One region of the Geodermatophilus sp. SYSU D00814 genome, then DNA from elsewhere that is predicted to be linked to it. Evidence: riboswitches for the same ligand, from Rfam matches in the RefSeq annotation. Region 1 holds a riboswitch; each other region holds the start of a gene.
What was found. A riboswitch is a leader RNA that binds a small molecule or an ion and turns the genes downstream of it on or off. The one in region 1 is predicted to bind cyclic di-AMP.

Region 1 (3,194 bases):
CCGGCCCCGCCGAGCTGCGGTCCCGGGCCGAGGCCGGCGACCCCGGTGCCCGCCGCGCCCTGGACAGTGCGGCGTGGGCGCTCGGCGTCGCGCTGGCCGGGGTGGTCAACGTGCTCGACATCCCCACGGTCGTCCTGGGCGGGCACCTCGCCGAGCTCACCGGCCTGCTCCGCCCGCGGCTGGAGGAGCACCTGGCCCGGCGGGTGCTCTCGGCCCGGTGGCGCCGGCCGGAGGTGGCGGCGGGCGGCACCACGCCGGCCGCGGGGGCGACCGGCGCGGCGCTGCGCGCCCTCGACGCGGTGCTCGAGGACCCGGTGCGGTGGCTGGGCGGGATCCCTCAGCCGGTGTAGTTGACGTGCACGTGGTCGTAGTGGTTGGCCGTGGCGCTGCCCCGGTCCTCCATCTGCGACCACGAGCCGCCGGGCGAGGAGAGCATCTTCTGCTCGTAGATCAGGTAGTCGACGCCGAGCTCGTCCCAGTGCGCGATGTGGTACTGCACGATCGCGTCACCGAGGGCCGTGTCGCTCATGACCATGTAGTCCAGCGCCAGGCCCGAGGGGTGCCCACCGGGGTCGGTCGCGCTGGCGCGGGTGCCGCCGAGGGTGATCGAGGCGGCGCCGGGGACGTTGCTGACCACGGCGTCGGCGGCGGCCTGCACCACCGCGCGCACGGGGCCGGAGGTGTTGGTGATCCGGGCGACCCGCGACGCCGTGGTGCCGGTGGCCGAGGACGACGAGGAGGACGCCGCCGCCGGGGCGGCCTCGGCGGACCCCTGGTCGGCCGAGGCGGCCTGCTCGGCCTCCGCGGCGGCCTGCGCCTGCGCGGCCTCGTGCGCGGCCTGCGCCTCGGCGGCCGCCTGGGCCTCCGCCGCCGCCTGCGCCTCCGCGGCGGCCCGCGCCGCGGCCTCGGCGGCCTGGGCGTCGAGCACGGCCTGGTCGGCGCCGGCCTGCGCCTGCGCGGCGGCGGTCTCGGCGGCCTCGCGGCTGCCGCGGCTGGCCGCGAGGGCCTCCAGCGGCTGCAGGTCCTCCGGCTGCACCGGCGGTGCCTCGGCGGCCGGGCCGGTGCGCGCGGGCAGGCCCAGCGCCTGGGCGACGGTCACCGTCTCCGACGTCCCGGCCTGCGCCTCGGCGGCCGGGTCGGGGGCGACGAGCACGTTGGCCAGCAGTGCGCCGGCGGCCGCCACGCCCAGCAGCAGGGCGGGCCGGCGGACGGGCGGGCGGCGGCGCGCGGGGCCGTCGGGGGTGTCGGGCGAACGGCGGATCTCGGCGGTGGCGGCGTCCGTGCCGGTGGTGCGGGCGTCCATGCGGTGGGGGTGCTCCAGGGGGAGGCACGGCGCGGCCGGGGCGGCGCCGTGGTGGGGTGCGGGCAGGAGGCGGCACGGCCGTCGAGCGCGACGCGGGCGCACCGGCGTGCGCCGTCCGGGAGGTCCGGACGGGCGCGGTGCGGCGTCGAGGACGGCCGGGCGCGGTCAGATGCGGGAGCGCACCCGGGTGCGGCGGAGCCGGCGGGGTGGTGCGGTCGTGCTGCAGAAGCGCGCCATCCGGCGGCTCTCCGTTTCTCCCGATGGCCGCCTACCGGGTCAGCTGACGGGTTCGGGCGGGAAGCAGCCCTACCCGCGGCCGGACGGCGTCCGGCGTGCGGGATTCACCCCAGTGGTGCGGTGGGTCCCCGGCTCGCCCCGGAGGGCGACTCGGCGGCATCCGTCCGGACTCCCCGGACGGGGACGCGACGACCGGTCGGACGGCGGCCACGGTAGTGGCCGTTACCGCTCCGTGACAATCTCGGCCCGGGCGAGCGTGACGAGCGTCGCGTCCCCGCCCGGCGTGTCGCCGGCGCCGCGCCCGGCCCGGCTCAGCTGCCGAGCAGCCGGCGCAGCCAGTCGACCTGGGTGCGGACCGACCACAGCGCGACCCGGCCGGGCACGGTGACCGCGACGCGCGCCAGCCGCGCGCCCAGCCGCAGCAGGTCGGCGTACTCGGCCGGGCGGGGCGCGGCGGCTGGACCGCGGCCGGCGTCCCCCGGCGGTGCCGGGGGACGCCCGGCCGGCGGCCCGGGGTCGGGCGCGGGCTCGCTCCAGGCCTCGGCGTCGGGGGTGCCGGACTCGGGCACCAGCAGGTCCAGCGCGGTGCGGCGGCGCGGGTCGCGCAGCGAGGCGAAGGAGGGGATGGCCGGGGAGTCGGGGCCGCCGTCGTCGTCGGCCGGCGGCGCGAGCCGGTCGTCGCGCGCGGGCGTCGCGGTGCGGGGCAGGGTGGTCGGCGGCTCGGGCACGACCCGGCGGATCGCGGTGACCAGTCCCGCGCCGAGGCCGGGGACGGCGGCGAGCTCGCGGCGGGTGAGGGCGGCGAGCGCGGCGACGTCGGTGATGCCGGCGCGGGTCAGCGCGGTGACCGCCCGGGTGGGCAGGCCCAGCGCCTCGATCGTCCCCGCCGTCGCGTCCCCGGGTGAGCTGGTCGGCATGGCGGAGGACCCTAACCGCCGCCGCTCAGCCGGCCGCGCCGGTGTCGGGGGCCGGAGGGGCGCCGGCCGGTGCCGACGACGTCGCCGAGCCCGCGGACGACGGCGGGGACGAGGCGGGTGCCGACGGCTCCGACGTGGCCGGGTCCGACGGCTCCGGGTCCGACGGCTCCGGGTCCGACGGCTCCGGGTCCGTGGTCGTCGGGTCGGTGGGCGGGGTGCCCGTGGGCGCGGTGTCGGTCGGCGTGGAGCCGGTCGGAGCCGTGTCCGTCGGCGTGGTGTCGGTCGGCGTGGTGTCGGTCGGTGTCGTGCCGGTCGGCGCCGTGTCCGTCGGCGCGGCGTCCGTGGGCGCGGCGTCGGTCGGTGCGCTGTCGGTCGGTGCGCTGTCGGTCGGCGCCGTGTCCGTCGGCGCGGGCTCTGCCGGCGCGGGCTCTGCCGGCGCGGGCTCCGCGGGTGCGGTGGCCGCCGGTGCGGGGGCCGGCCCGGACAGCGCGCTCTCGGGTGCCGTCCCGCCCGCGCTCCCGGCCGGCGCGCCGCCACCGGGCGCCGGGGCCGGCGCCGAGGGTGCGGTGGCGACGACGAGCGTCACGACGTCGCCGCGCTGCAGCGGGACACCCACCGGGTCCAGGTCGGCGACCGTGCCGGGTTCGACGGCCGTCGTCTCCTCGGTCCGCTGCTCGACGGTGAGCCCGAGCGCGGAGAGGTCCGCGGCGACCTCGTCGGCGGGGCGGCCGACGTGG
Region 2 (3,194 bases), on a different contig from region 1:
CCGGGCCGGAGGAGGCCAGGGCCCTGGTGGCCCGGGCCGAGCAGGAGGCCGCCGCGGTCACCTCGACCGCCGAGGAGGAGGCCCGGCGGCTGCTCGCCGAGGCCCGCACCGAGGCCGAGGCGCGGCTCCGCGGGGTCGCCGAGATGCGCGAGGCGGTCATCGCGCTGCGCGAGCAGACCCGCAGCGAGGCCGCGGCCGTGCTCGAGGCGGCCCGCCGCCAGGCGGCGGAGGTGGGCCGGGCAGCGGCCGAGGAGCGCGCCCGGCTCGACCGCGCGGCCGCCGAGGCGCGCGAGCAGCGGGACCGGGAGGCCGCCGAGGTGCGCGCCCGGGCCGACGCCGAGGCGCTCGAGCGCCGGCTGGCCGCCGAGGCCGAGCTCGCGCCGCTGCGCGACGAGCGCGACCAGGCCCGCGAGTGGCTGCTCGGGCTGACCGGCCAGATCGACCGGGCCCTCGCGGTCGTCGCCGGGGCGCTGCCCGAGGACGTCCCCGTCCTCGCCGAGCGCCGGGGGACCGCCGGAGTGCCGGACGGTCGCGACCCGGTCGCCGTCGGTGATGCGTCGCAGCTCACGATGCTGCACGGGGCCGGCCGGCCCGAGGTCGCCGCGGCCTCCTGACCGGCTCGCTGAGCAGGGCGGACGCCGGCCGCGGGGTCGGCGTCCGTCCCGCCTGCACCCCACCTGTCCCGCCCGTCCCTCCGGTCCCCGTGTTGTCACGGACCGGTAACGGCCTCTACCGTGGCGGGCGTCCGGTTGGTCGTCCCTCCCCGTCCGGGGAACCTGGCCGGACGCCGCCGAGTCGTGTCCGTCCCCGCGGACGCGAGCCGGGGACCCACCGCAGTGCCGGGGTGAATCGCACCCGGCGAGCTCCGCTCGCCGGCGCGTAGGGCTGCTTCCCGCCCGAACCCGTCAGCTAACTCGGTAGGCGGCTCACGGAAGGAACGGAGTCTCCGCATGCCCCGCCTCCGGGCCCCCGTGGCCCGCAGGTGCAGCCGCCGGCGCGCGCAGCGTGCCCTCGCGTCCTCCTGACGCCGGCTCGACCCTGCCCTGCCGCGCCCGGCACCGCCGGAGCCGCCGGAGACCCGCACTCCGCCAGACCCCGTAGACCGCGACCGCGTGTGCGCGCCCACGCCCCGGGCCGCCGCGTGCTCTCTCCCCCCGGAGTTCCCACCCTCATGCCCCGTAACCGCCACACCGCCTCCGACACGCCGGAGACCCTCGAGGCCGCCGCCGTCGAGGTCACCGACGTCGACGAGGCCCCCGCCCGCCGCCGCGGCCTGCTCGGCTCCCGCCGTCCGGCGCTGCTGCTCGGCACCGCCACCGCCGGCGCCCTGCTCGTCGGCGTCCTGACCGCCACCGGTACCGGCGGCAGCGCCGACACCGGGACCGACACCGCGAGCGCCTCCGTGGGCGTCGCCGAGGCGCTGGGCATCCCGCCGCAGTCCGAGGACGAGGACGCGGCCACCACCAGCGCCATCGGGGACGACACCCTCGCCTCCCTCGAGGACCTCGCCGCCTCGCGCAACCAGCGCACCGCGGTCGACGCCGCCGCCGTCGAGGCCCAGGCCGCCGCCGAGCAGGCTGCCGCAGAGCAGGCCGCCGCCGAGGAGGCCGCCCGCGTCGCCGCCGAGGAGGAGGCCGCCCGCGCCGCCGCCGAGGCCCAGGCCGCCGCCGAGGCCCAGGCCGCTGCCGAGGCTGCCGCGGCCGAGCAGGCCGCCGCCGAGCAGGCTGCTGCCGAGCAGGCCGCTGCCGCCGCGCCGGCCGCCGCGGCCACCGAGGCGCCGGCCGCCAGCAGCAGCGGCTCGAGCACCGCCAAGAGCGGGTCGTTCAAGGACTACGCGCTCAGCCTCGTCGGCGCCGAGCAGTTCTCCTGCCTGGAGAAGCTGTGGGGCAAGGAGAGCGGCTGGAACCCCACCGCGCAGAACCCCACCAGCACCGCCTACGGCATCGCGCAGTTCCTCGACTCCACCTGGGCCAGCACCGGCATCGCCAAGACCTCCGACGGTTACCTGCAGATCGACGCCGGCCTGATCTACATCAACGACCGCTACGGCTCGCCGTGCGAGGCCTGGGCCCACTCGCAGGCCACCGGCTGGTACTAGAAGGACCCGCTGCCCCCCACACCTCGCTCCGCTCGGCGCGGGCCCCTGCACGGGGGCCGTTCCAGCACGTCACCCAGGGGGGCCGTTCCGGTACGTCACTGAGGGAGGGCCGGTGACCAGGGTGGTGCCCGCGGCGTTCGTCCGCGCGCACACCCAGGTCCGCCGGCCCTCCCTCGTCCCGGAGGTGCGGCTGCACGTCGCCGACGACGTCGTCGCGCTGTGGGAGGCGATGGAGGACGCCGGCGGGGCCGGTGAGGACCCGCCGTTCTGGGCCGCGGCCTGGCCCGGCGGGCAGGCGCTGGCCCGGGCCGTGCTCGACGGCGCCGTCCCGGTGGCCGGCCGCCGCGTCCTCGACCTCGGGTCGGGCAGCGGGCTGGTCGCCGTCGCCGCCGTCCTCGCCGGTGCCCGGCACGTGCTGGCCAGCGACGTCGACCCGTTCTCCCGGACGGCGGTCGCGGTCAACGCGGTCCTCAACGGCGTCACCGGGATCAGCGTCATCGGCGACGTCCTGCACCGCGAGCCCCCGGACGTCGACGTCGTCCTGGCCGGGGACGTCTGCTACGACCGCGTGATGACCGAGCGGGTGCTGCCCTTCCTCGACCGGGCCCGCGCCCGCGGCAGCGCCGTCCTCGTCGGCGACCCGGGCCGGCCCTACCTGCCGCACGAGCGGCTCGAGCCGGTCACCGTCCTCGACGTGCCCGAGACCGAGGGCCCGGGCCTGCGCCGCACCACGGTGTGGCGGCTGCCCTGAGCGCCCCCGGGCACCGAGCCACGCTCGGTAGGGTCGCCGCCGTGGCCGCACCGCTCCCCGTCCCGCCCGGCGGCAGCCGCGGACGCCGCGCCCGCCGCCCCTCCGGCGACGACCGCGAGCGGGCCATCCTCACCACCGCCGAGGAGCTGCTCGGGCAGCGTCCGCTGGCCGACATCTCCGTCGACGACCTCGCGCGGGGAGCGGGCATCTCCCGGCCGACCTTCTACTTCTACTTCCCGTCCAAGGACGCCGTCGTGCTCGCGCTGCTCGACCGGGTGGTCGAGGAGGCGCGCGCCTCCCGGGCCGCGGCGCTGCGGCGGGCCGGCGACGACGTCCGCGCCGGCT
Region 3 (3,194 bases), on a different contig from region 1:
CCCCACGGCGCCCGCGGAGCCCGCGCCCGCGGCGCCGCCTCCACCCGCCCCGCCCCAGGTCCCCCCGGAGTGGGGCGGGGCGCCGGCCGCGTGACGGCGGCCGAGCCGCTCGTCGAGTGACTGGGTGAGCAGCCACCCGGCCAGCAGCACCAGGTGCAGCAGGAACAGCCACAGGCCGACGGCGACCACCGCCCCGACGACGACCAGGCCGCCGAAGGGGGCACCCAGGTCCAGCGGCAGGGACAGGAACACCACGAAGCCCTGCAGGAAGCCCGACAGGCAGGCCGCGGTGAACAGCGCCCCGCTGGTCAGCGCACCCCAGCGCAGCTGGCCGCCCGAGACGACGCCGAACCCCCACAGCACCGGCACGGTCAGGACGAACAGCACGGTGTAGTAGCCGACGGCGAAGCGGCCCAGTGCCGCCCCGACGCCGTCCTCGCGGGCCAGGTCGGCCATCACCCGGGCGGCCAGCAGCAGCGGGTAGAGCAGCAGCGGCGTGGCGACGACCAGCGGCAGGGTGAGCAGCCGGCCGCGCCAGCCGGTCAGGTTCTCCCGGCGCTGGCTGAAGCGCAGCAGCGCGCGGCGCAGCCCCTCGCCGTAGAAGGTCAGCGGGACCAGCGCCAGGACGAAGCCCAGCAGGTCGAGGTGGGTGCCGGCCTCGACCAGCCGCTCGACCGCCTCCGGGGCGCCCAGCGGCGTGGGCAGCAGCTCGGTCAGCCGCGCGGTGAGCGCCCGCACCTCCTCCGCCGAGGTCACCAGAGCGGTCAGCCGTACGGCGACCAGCAGCAGCGGCACCACCGCGATGCCCGCGTAGAAGGTCAGGCCGGCGGAGATGAGGGCGAGGTCGCGGCCGCGCAGCAGCCGCTGGGCCCCGCGCAGCAGGGTGTGCACCTCGGCGCGCAGGCGGGCCGCGGTCCACCTGCGTTCCGGAGTCACCCGCTCATGGCACCAGCCCCCGCGGGCGCGCGCCCGTCGGAGTGGCGCCGGTGCGGTGCTCAGTCCTCGGAGCTGTCGTCGGTGGTCGGCGCGTCGTTGCCGGGATTCGGGCCGGTCTCCTGGCAGCTGGCGTCGTTCTCGTTGCTGGCGTTCTCGCCGCTGGCGTCGCAGTTGGTGGGCCCGCGGGAGAAGTCGGTGTTGTCGCCGCAGGCGGTGAGGGAGCCGAGCAGCGCGAGCACGACGAGCGGCCGGGCCAGGCGCATCCGCGTGGAGGAGGACATGCCCTGACTCCTACACGCCCCGGCGGCCGGTCAAACGGGCGGGGTCCCGCGTGTCCGTAGCCGCACCACCACGGAACGTCACCGATGTGATTACACCGCGGTGATTGTCACGGGTCCGTCACGCCCCTTACTCTGTGTGTGTCCAACGGGGCGCTCCGTCACTGACCTGGGTGACACCCCGAGGACGCCGTCGAGCCGGTGCGCCCCTCGGGTGCGCCGGGCCGGGGACCCATCGCAGTCCTGGGGTGCAGCGCGTGTCCGCACGCGCCGGGCGAGTCCACGCCCGAACCCGTCAGCTAACCCGGTAGGCGGCCTGGGAAGAGGAGAACCACCGCGTGGCGTCCCTGCGCACGTCCGTCCCCGGCGCGACCGGCCGCCCGCACCGCCGGCCCGGCCGCCGCGCCGCCCTCGTCCTCGCCGGGGCCCTCGGTCTCGGCGTCGGCGTGGGGGTCGTCCCGTCCGCGGCCCTGGCCGAGGAGCCCACCACGGCGGCCGAGGCCGCGCAGCTGGTGGCCGCCCGCGGGCACGACCTCGAGGTCGTCACCGAGCAGTTCAACGAGGCCCGGGAGGCACTGGCCGCCCAGCAGGCCGCGGCCGAGGCCGCCGCCGCGTCCCTCGCCCAGGCGCAGGCCGAGGTCGACACCGCCCGCCGGCAGGTCGTCGGGATCGCCCGGTCGGCCTACACCGGCGACGGCATGGGCTCGTTCCAGGCGCTCATGACCAGCGAGGACGCCGACGAGTTCGTCAACCGCGTCAGCCTCCTGCAGGGCGTCGCCGGCTACCAGGGCGAGCTGCTCGGCCAGGCCGTCGCGGCCACCGAGACCGCCACCGCCGCGCAGACCGCGGCCGCCGAGGCCGCCGCCGAGGCCCAGCGCCAGTACGACGCCGTGGCCGCCCAGCAGGCCGACCTCGAGGGCCAGATCGCCGCCTACCAGGCCGACTTCTCCCGGCTCAGCGCCGAGGAGCAGCGCGCCGCGCTCGAGGCCGCCGCCGCCGCGCACGCCGCCGGGGACCAGCGGGCCAGCCGCGACGAGGACCGCGAGGAGCCCGCCGCCGAGGAGGCCCCCACCGCGTCCTCCGCGCCGGCCGCGGCCCCGGCCCCGGCCAGCGGCGTCGCCGGCACCGTCGTCGCCACCGCCATGGCCCAGCGCGGCAAGCCCTACGTGTGGGCGGCCGCCGGGCCGGGCTCGTTCGACTGCTCCGGCCTGACGCAGTACGCCTTCCAGGCCGCCGGGATCAGCCTCCCGCACTCCAGCAAGATGCAGTCGCAGATGGGCACCGCGGTGTCGAAGGCCGACCTGCAGCCCGGTGACCTGGTCTTCTTCTACAGCCCGGTCAGCCACGTGGGCATCTACATCGGCAACGGCCAGATGGTCCACGCGCCGACCTCCGGCGACGTCGTCAAGGTGGCCAGCATCGACTCGATGGGCAGCTACTCCGGAGCCCGCCGCATCGGCTGAAGGACCACCCTCCCCCCGCCTCGCACGCTCGGCGCGGGACCCTGGAGGGCGGCCGCTCCGGCACGTCACCGGCGTCACAGCGGGACGGGGAGCCGGGGGACCGGCTGCCGCGTTGGTCCCTGCGGAGCTGCCGCCGACGCCTGAGGACCGCGTACCGATGAACCCCCGCACCGTCGCCACCGCCTTCCGCGTCGTCGCCGTCGCCGAGGCGCTGTCCTGGGTGGGCCTGCTCGCCGGCATGTACGTCAAGTACGTGCCGGAGACCTCCGAGGTCGGCGTGCAGGTGTTCGGCCCGGTCCACGGCGCGGTGTTCGTCGCCTACGTCGCCGTCGCGCTGGTCGCGTCCCGGGTGCTGCGCTGGTCGCCGTGGACGACGCTGCTCGCGCTCGCCGCCTCGATCCCGCCGCTGGCCACCGTGGTGTTCGAGCGCTGGGCCGGCCGCACCGGGAGGCTCGCGGCACCCGCGCGGGCCTGACCTACCGTTCCGGGCATGCCCGAGCCCGTGCTGCCCGCCACC
Region 4 (3,194 bases), on a different contig from region 1:
GCGGCGCCGGACTTCTACGAGCACAACCGCGCGCCGGTGCGCGAGGCGGTGCTGCTGGCCACGGAGGTCGACGTCCCCCACGCCGGCCGCCCCTGACGCTCAGCCGCCGGTGACGGCGCGGGAGGTCCGGCTGCGGTGGACCGCGCGCGGGGGGCGCATGCCCAGGTCGGTGAGGATCCGCCCGGCCCGGCGCCGGCGCTCGCGGGCGCGCTCGCGCAGCAGGGCGCCGAGCGCGGCGTTGACCGACCGGTCCGCGCGGCGCTCGAGGAACTCCGCCGTCGCGAGGTGGGTCGCCGCCCGCCGCAGTGCCTCCACGTGCTCGATCCGCTCGTGCGGTCGACGGTCCGCCGCACCCCCGCCGGTCCTCATGGTGGTCGTCGTGGTCTCGGACATGCGCTCCTCGCCCCCTCGGTGGTCCCGCACCCGTGACGACGCCGTGCCACGGCGGGCATGACGCGGACTCCGGGAGCCAGGGCGGGAGGACCGGGAGGAGGGCTCAGGGGCAGGACTCCTCGAGCTTGACGACACCGAGGTCGATGGCCCCCTCGACGTTCCCGGTGACCTGCTGGCCGGCCGGGATGTTCTGGGTGCAGACCTTCCAGTTGGCGTCGAGGACCTGACTGCGGCTGCCCAGCAGGTCGTGGGACAGGCTCAGGAAGACGCCGTTGGTCTGGATCAGGTCCTGGGCGTCCTGCAGGGTCAGGCCGACGACCGCGGGCATGGAGAAGTCGACGACCGGCGCGGCCTGGGTCGTGGACTCCGGTGCGGGGGTCGGTGCCACGGCGGCATCGGAGGTCGGGGGCGCAGCGGGCACGGTCGAGGTGGGCGTCTCCGGGGCGGACGGCACCGAGGACGAGGACGACGGCGTCGCGGCAGTGGGCGCGGCCTCGTCCTCACTCCCGCAGGCGGCGGTCAGGAGCCCGACGGAGAGCAGGACCACGAGCCCGGCGGACCGGCGGTAGGAGGGGACGGACCGGTTCATGGGACACCCCGTGTGTTCGTTGCGGACGGGCACCGACGGCCCTCCCGAAGGCAGAGCAGCGGTGCCCCGATGGGACGCCGGCCAACGTCACACGTCCTCGGCCCGACACCGGGATTCGCGAGGACCGAGTCGTCTCGGAACGGCGACAACCGATCCCATGGACCCCGGACGCACCACGCCCCCCGGCCCGGACGCAGGACGGGGGGCGTGAGGAGCGGAGTGGGTCAGTAGGCGCGGCCGCTCGTCCCGCCCTTCTTGTTCTTGCTCTGGTAGTCGCGGATGAACTGCTTGATCTTGGCCTGGTTCTGCGGCTTCTGGAGCTCCTGCACCACCTTGGCGGCGACACCCGAAGCCACGAGCTTCCTCAACATCCCCACGGGGTCCTCCTCATGTCGGTTGCCTGTCGGGTGCCCCGTCAACGTGCGGTGCAACCCTGGGGATCCCGGCGGCTGCGCTCCCCGCGCGTGGCGGGCCGTTGACGGCGTGTGCGGACGCACCGCCACGTCCTTTCTCGTCCCGCCCGGCGTGTCGGCGACGGCGCGTCGCCGGGAGGACGGCGGCGGCACGTGCGTCCGTGCAGGTCGGAGCCGGTGTCCCGCCGTGCGGCCGGTGTCAAGTCCCGGGAGCCGGTCCGGGCGTGGCGGGCCCCCGGTCCGGTTGAGGGGCCCGGGACCCCTCCCTACCGTCGTCGCGGTCCGGCCAGGGTCCTCCGTCACGCCCTGTGTGACACCCGCCGGACACGCCGAACCGGGCACCGGCACGAGAGCCGGTACCCGGGCCGGGGACCCACCGCAGTCCTGGGGTGGAGCGCGATCCGTCGCGCCGGGCGACTCCCCCGTCCGAACCCGTCAGCTAACCCGGTAGGCGGCCGTGGAGAACAGGAGAACCGTCGTCGATGACGACTGCACGCACGTCCACCACCCGCCGCTCGTTCCGCGGCATCGCCGTCGCCGCCATCGCCGGAGCCGGCATCGTCCTCTCACCTCTCCCGGCCTCGGCGAACTCGGGTGGTGGTGGGACGGCGACCGCGACCGTGGCCGCCGCGCCGGCGGTCGCCCCCAACGCCGCGGCCCAGGTCGCCGTGGACACCGCGCTCGCCCAGGTCGGTGACCCCTACGTCTACGGCGCCACCGGCCCGAACGCCTTCGACTGCTCGGGCCTGACCAGCTACTCCTACGCGGCGGCCGGGATCTCGATCCCGCGCACCTCGAAGCTCCAGTCGACCTTCGGCACCGCGGTGGCCAAGTCCGACCTGCAGCCGGGTGACCTGGTCTTCTTCTACAGCCCGGTGTCGCACGTGGGCATGTACATCGGCAACGGCCAGATGGTCCACGCCTCGACCGCTGGCAAGCCGGTCGCCGTCGTCGACCTCGACTCGATGCCGAGCTACGCGGGCGCCCGCCGCGTCGCCTGACGCACCTCAGGCAGGGTGCCCCGGCCGGCCTCCCCGGCCGGGGCACCCTGGTCGCCGTGGACGACGAGGACGGCCCGCGATGGCCCCGCCGCGCCGGCTCCGGCCCGGTCGTGGCGGTGGGCAAGCTGGTTGCCGACCAGATGCTCGAGCTCAGTGAGCCGCTGCGGGCGGGGAGCCAGCAGCGGGTGGTGCGGACGACGACGGCGGGCGGGGCGCCGGCCAACGTCACGGCGACCCTGACCCGGCTCGGCACCCCGGCGCGGCTGACCGGGTGGGCTGGGGCGGACCCGCTCGCCGACACGCTGCTCGCCGGCCTGGCCGCGCGGGGCGTGCAGACGGCGGTGGTCCGCCGCGGCCGGGCGCCGCTGTCGACGGTCCTCGTCCACCCCGACGGCGAGCGGACGCCGCTCACCGACCGGGGTGAGGGCGGCCTGACACCGGACGACGTCCGCGCCGGGTGGCTCGCCGACGCCGCCGTCGTCCACCTGGACGGCTACGACCTGCTGCGCTTCCCGGACGCGCTGGTGGCCGTTGCCTCCCTCGCGCGCGACGCCGGGGTACCGGTCAGCGTCGACGTCGCGGCCGCGGCGCGGATCGAACGGCACGGGGTCGCGGCCTACCGCGGGCTGCTCGCCGGGCTGCGGGCGGACCTGCTGTTCTGCAACGCCGCCGAGGCCGCGGTGCTGGGGCTGCTCGGCGACCTGCCCGCGGAGGCGCCGCCGCTGGCCGTGGTGCACGCCGGCGCACACCCCACCCGGGTGCTCACACGGGCGGGTACGTGGCAGGTGCCGGTGGCGC

Region 2: another riboswitch for cyclic di-AMP. It lies ahead of ACI780_RS03655 (aggregation-promoting factor C-terminal-like domain-containing protein); the one in region 1 lies ahead of ACI780_RS05310 (hypothetical protein).
Region 3: another riboswitch for cyclic di-AMP. It lies ahead of ACI780_RS15865 (C40 family peptidase); the one in region 1 lies ahead of ACI780_RS05310 (hypothetical protein).
Region 4: another riboswitch for cyclic di-AMP. It lies ahead of ACI780_RS22750 (C40 family peptidase); the one in region 1 lies ahead of ACI780_RS05310 (hypothetical protein).

What each region holds. Positions count from the first base shown of each region.
Region 1 is NZ_JBJGYP010000005.1:104,298-107,491, reverse strand. It holds gene ACI780_RS05315 (ROK family transcriptional regulator) at 1-350, shown strand, start outside; gene ACI780_RS05310 (hypothetical protein) at 338-1,303, opposite strand; cyclic di-AMP (ydaO/yuaA leader) riboswitch at 1,553-1,706, opposite strand; gene ACI780_RS05305 (DNA-directed RNA polymerase subunit alpha C-terminal domain-containing protein) at 1,852-2,457, opposite strand; gene ACI780_RS05300 (serine/threonine protein kinase) at 2,483-3,194, opposite strand, start outside.
Region 2 is NZ_JBJGYP010000003.1:180,399-183,592, forward strand. It holds gene ACI780_RS03650 (DivIVA domain-containing protein) at 1-614, shown strand, start outside; cyclic di-AMP (ydaO/yuaA leader) riboswitch at 779-940, shown strand; gene ACI780_RS03655 (aggregation-promoting factor C-terminal-like domain-containing protein) at 1,172-2,098, shown strand; gene ACI780_RS03660 (class I SAM-dependent methyltransferase) at 2,211-2,849, shown strand; gene ACI780_RS03665 (TetR/AcrR family transcriptional regulator) at 2,891-3,194, shown strand, end outside.
Region 3 is NZ_JBJGYP010000019.1:34,531-37,724, reverse strand. It holds gene ACI780_RS15880 (transglycosylase domain-containing protein) at 1-94, shown strand, start outside; partial or broken gene ACI780_RS15875 (YhjD/YihY/BrkB family envelope integrity protein) at 118-891, opposite strand; gene ACI780_RS15870 (hypothetical protein) at 996-1,217, opposite strand; cyclic di-AMP (ydaO/yuaA leader) riboswitch at 1,409-1,545, shown strand; gene ACI780_RS15865 (C40 family peptidase) at 1,553-2,677, shown strand; gene ACI780_RS15860 (DUF3817 domain-containing protein) at 2,835-3,152, shown strand; gene ACI780_RS15855 (serine hydrolase domain-containing protein) at 3,168-3,194, shown strand, end outside.
Region 4 is NZ_JBJGYP010000045.1:9,879-13,072, reverse strand. It holds gene ACI780_RS22770 (SMP-30/gluconolactonase/LRE family protein) at 1-96, shown strand, start outside; gene ACI780_RS22765 (hypothetical protein) at 100-393, opposite strand; gene ACI780_RS22760 (hypothetical protein) at 497-781, opposite strand; gene ACI780_RS22755 (hypothetical protein) at 1,207-1,338, opposite strand; cyclic di-AMP (ydaO/yuaA leader) riboswitch at 1,713-1,865, shown strand; gene ACI780_RS22750 (C40 family peptidase) at 1,878-2,396, shown strand; gene ACI780_RS22745 (carbohydrate kinase family protein) at 2,453-3,194, shown strand, end outside.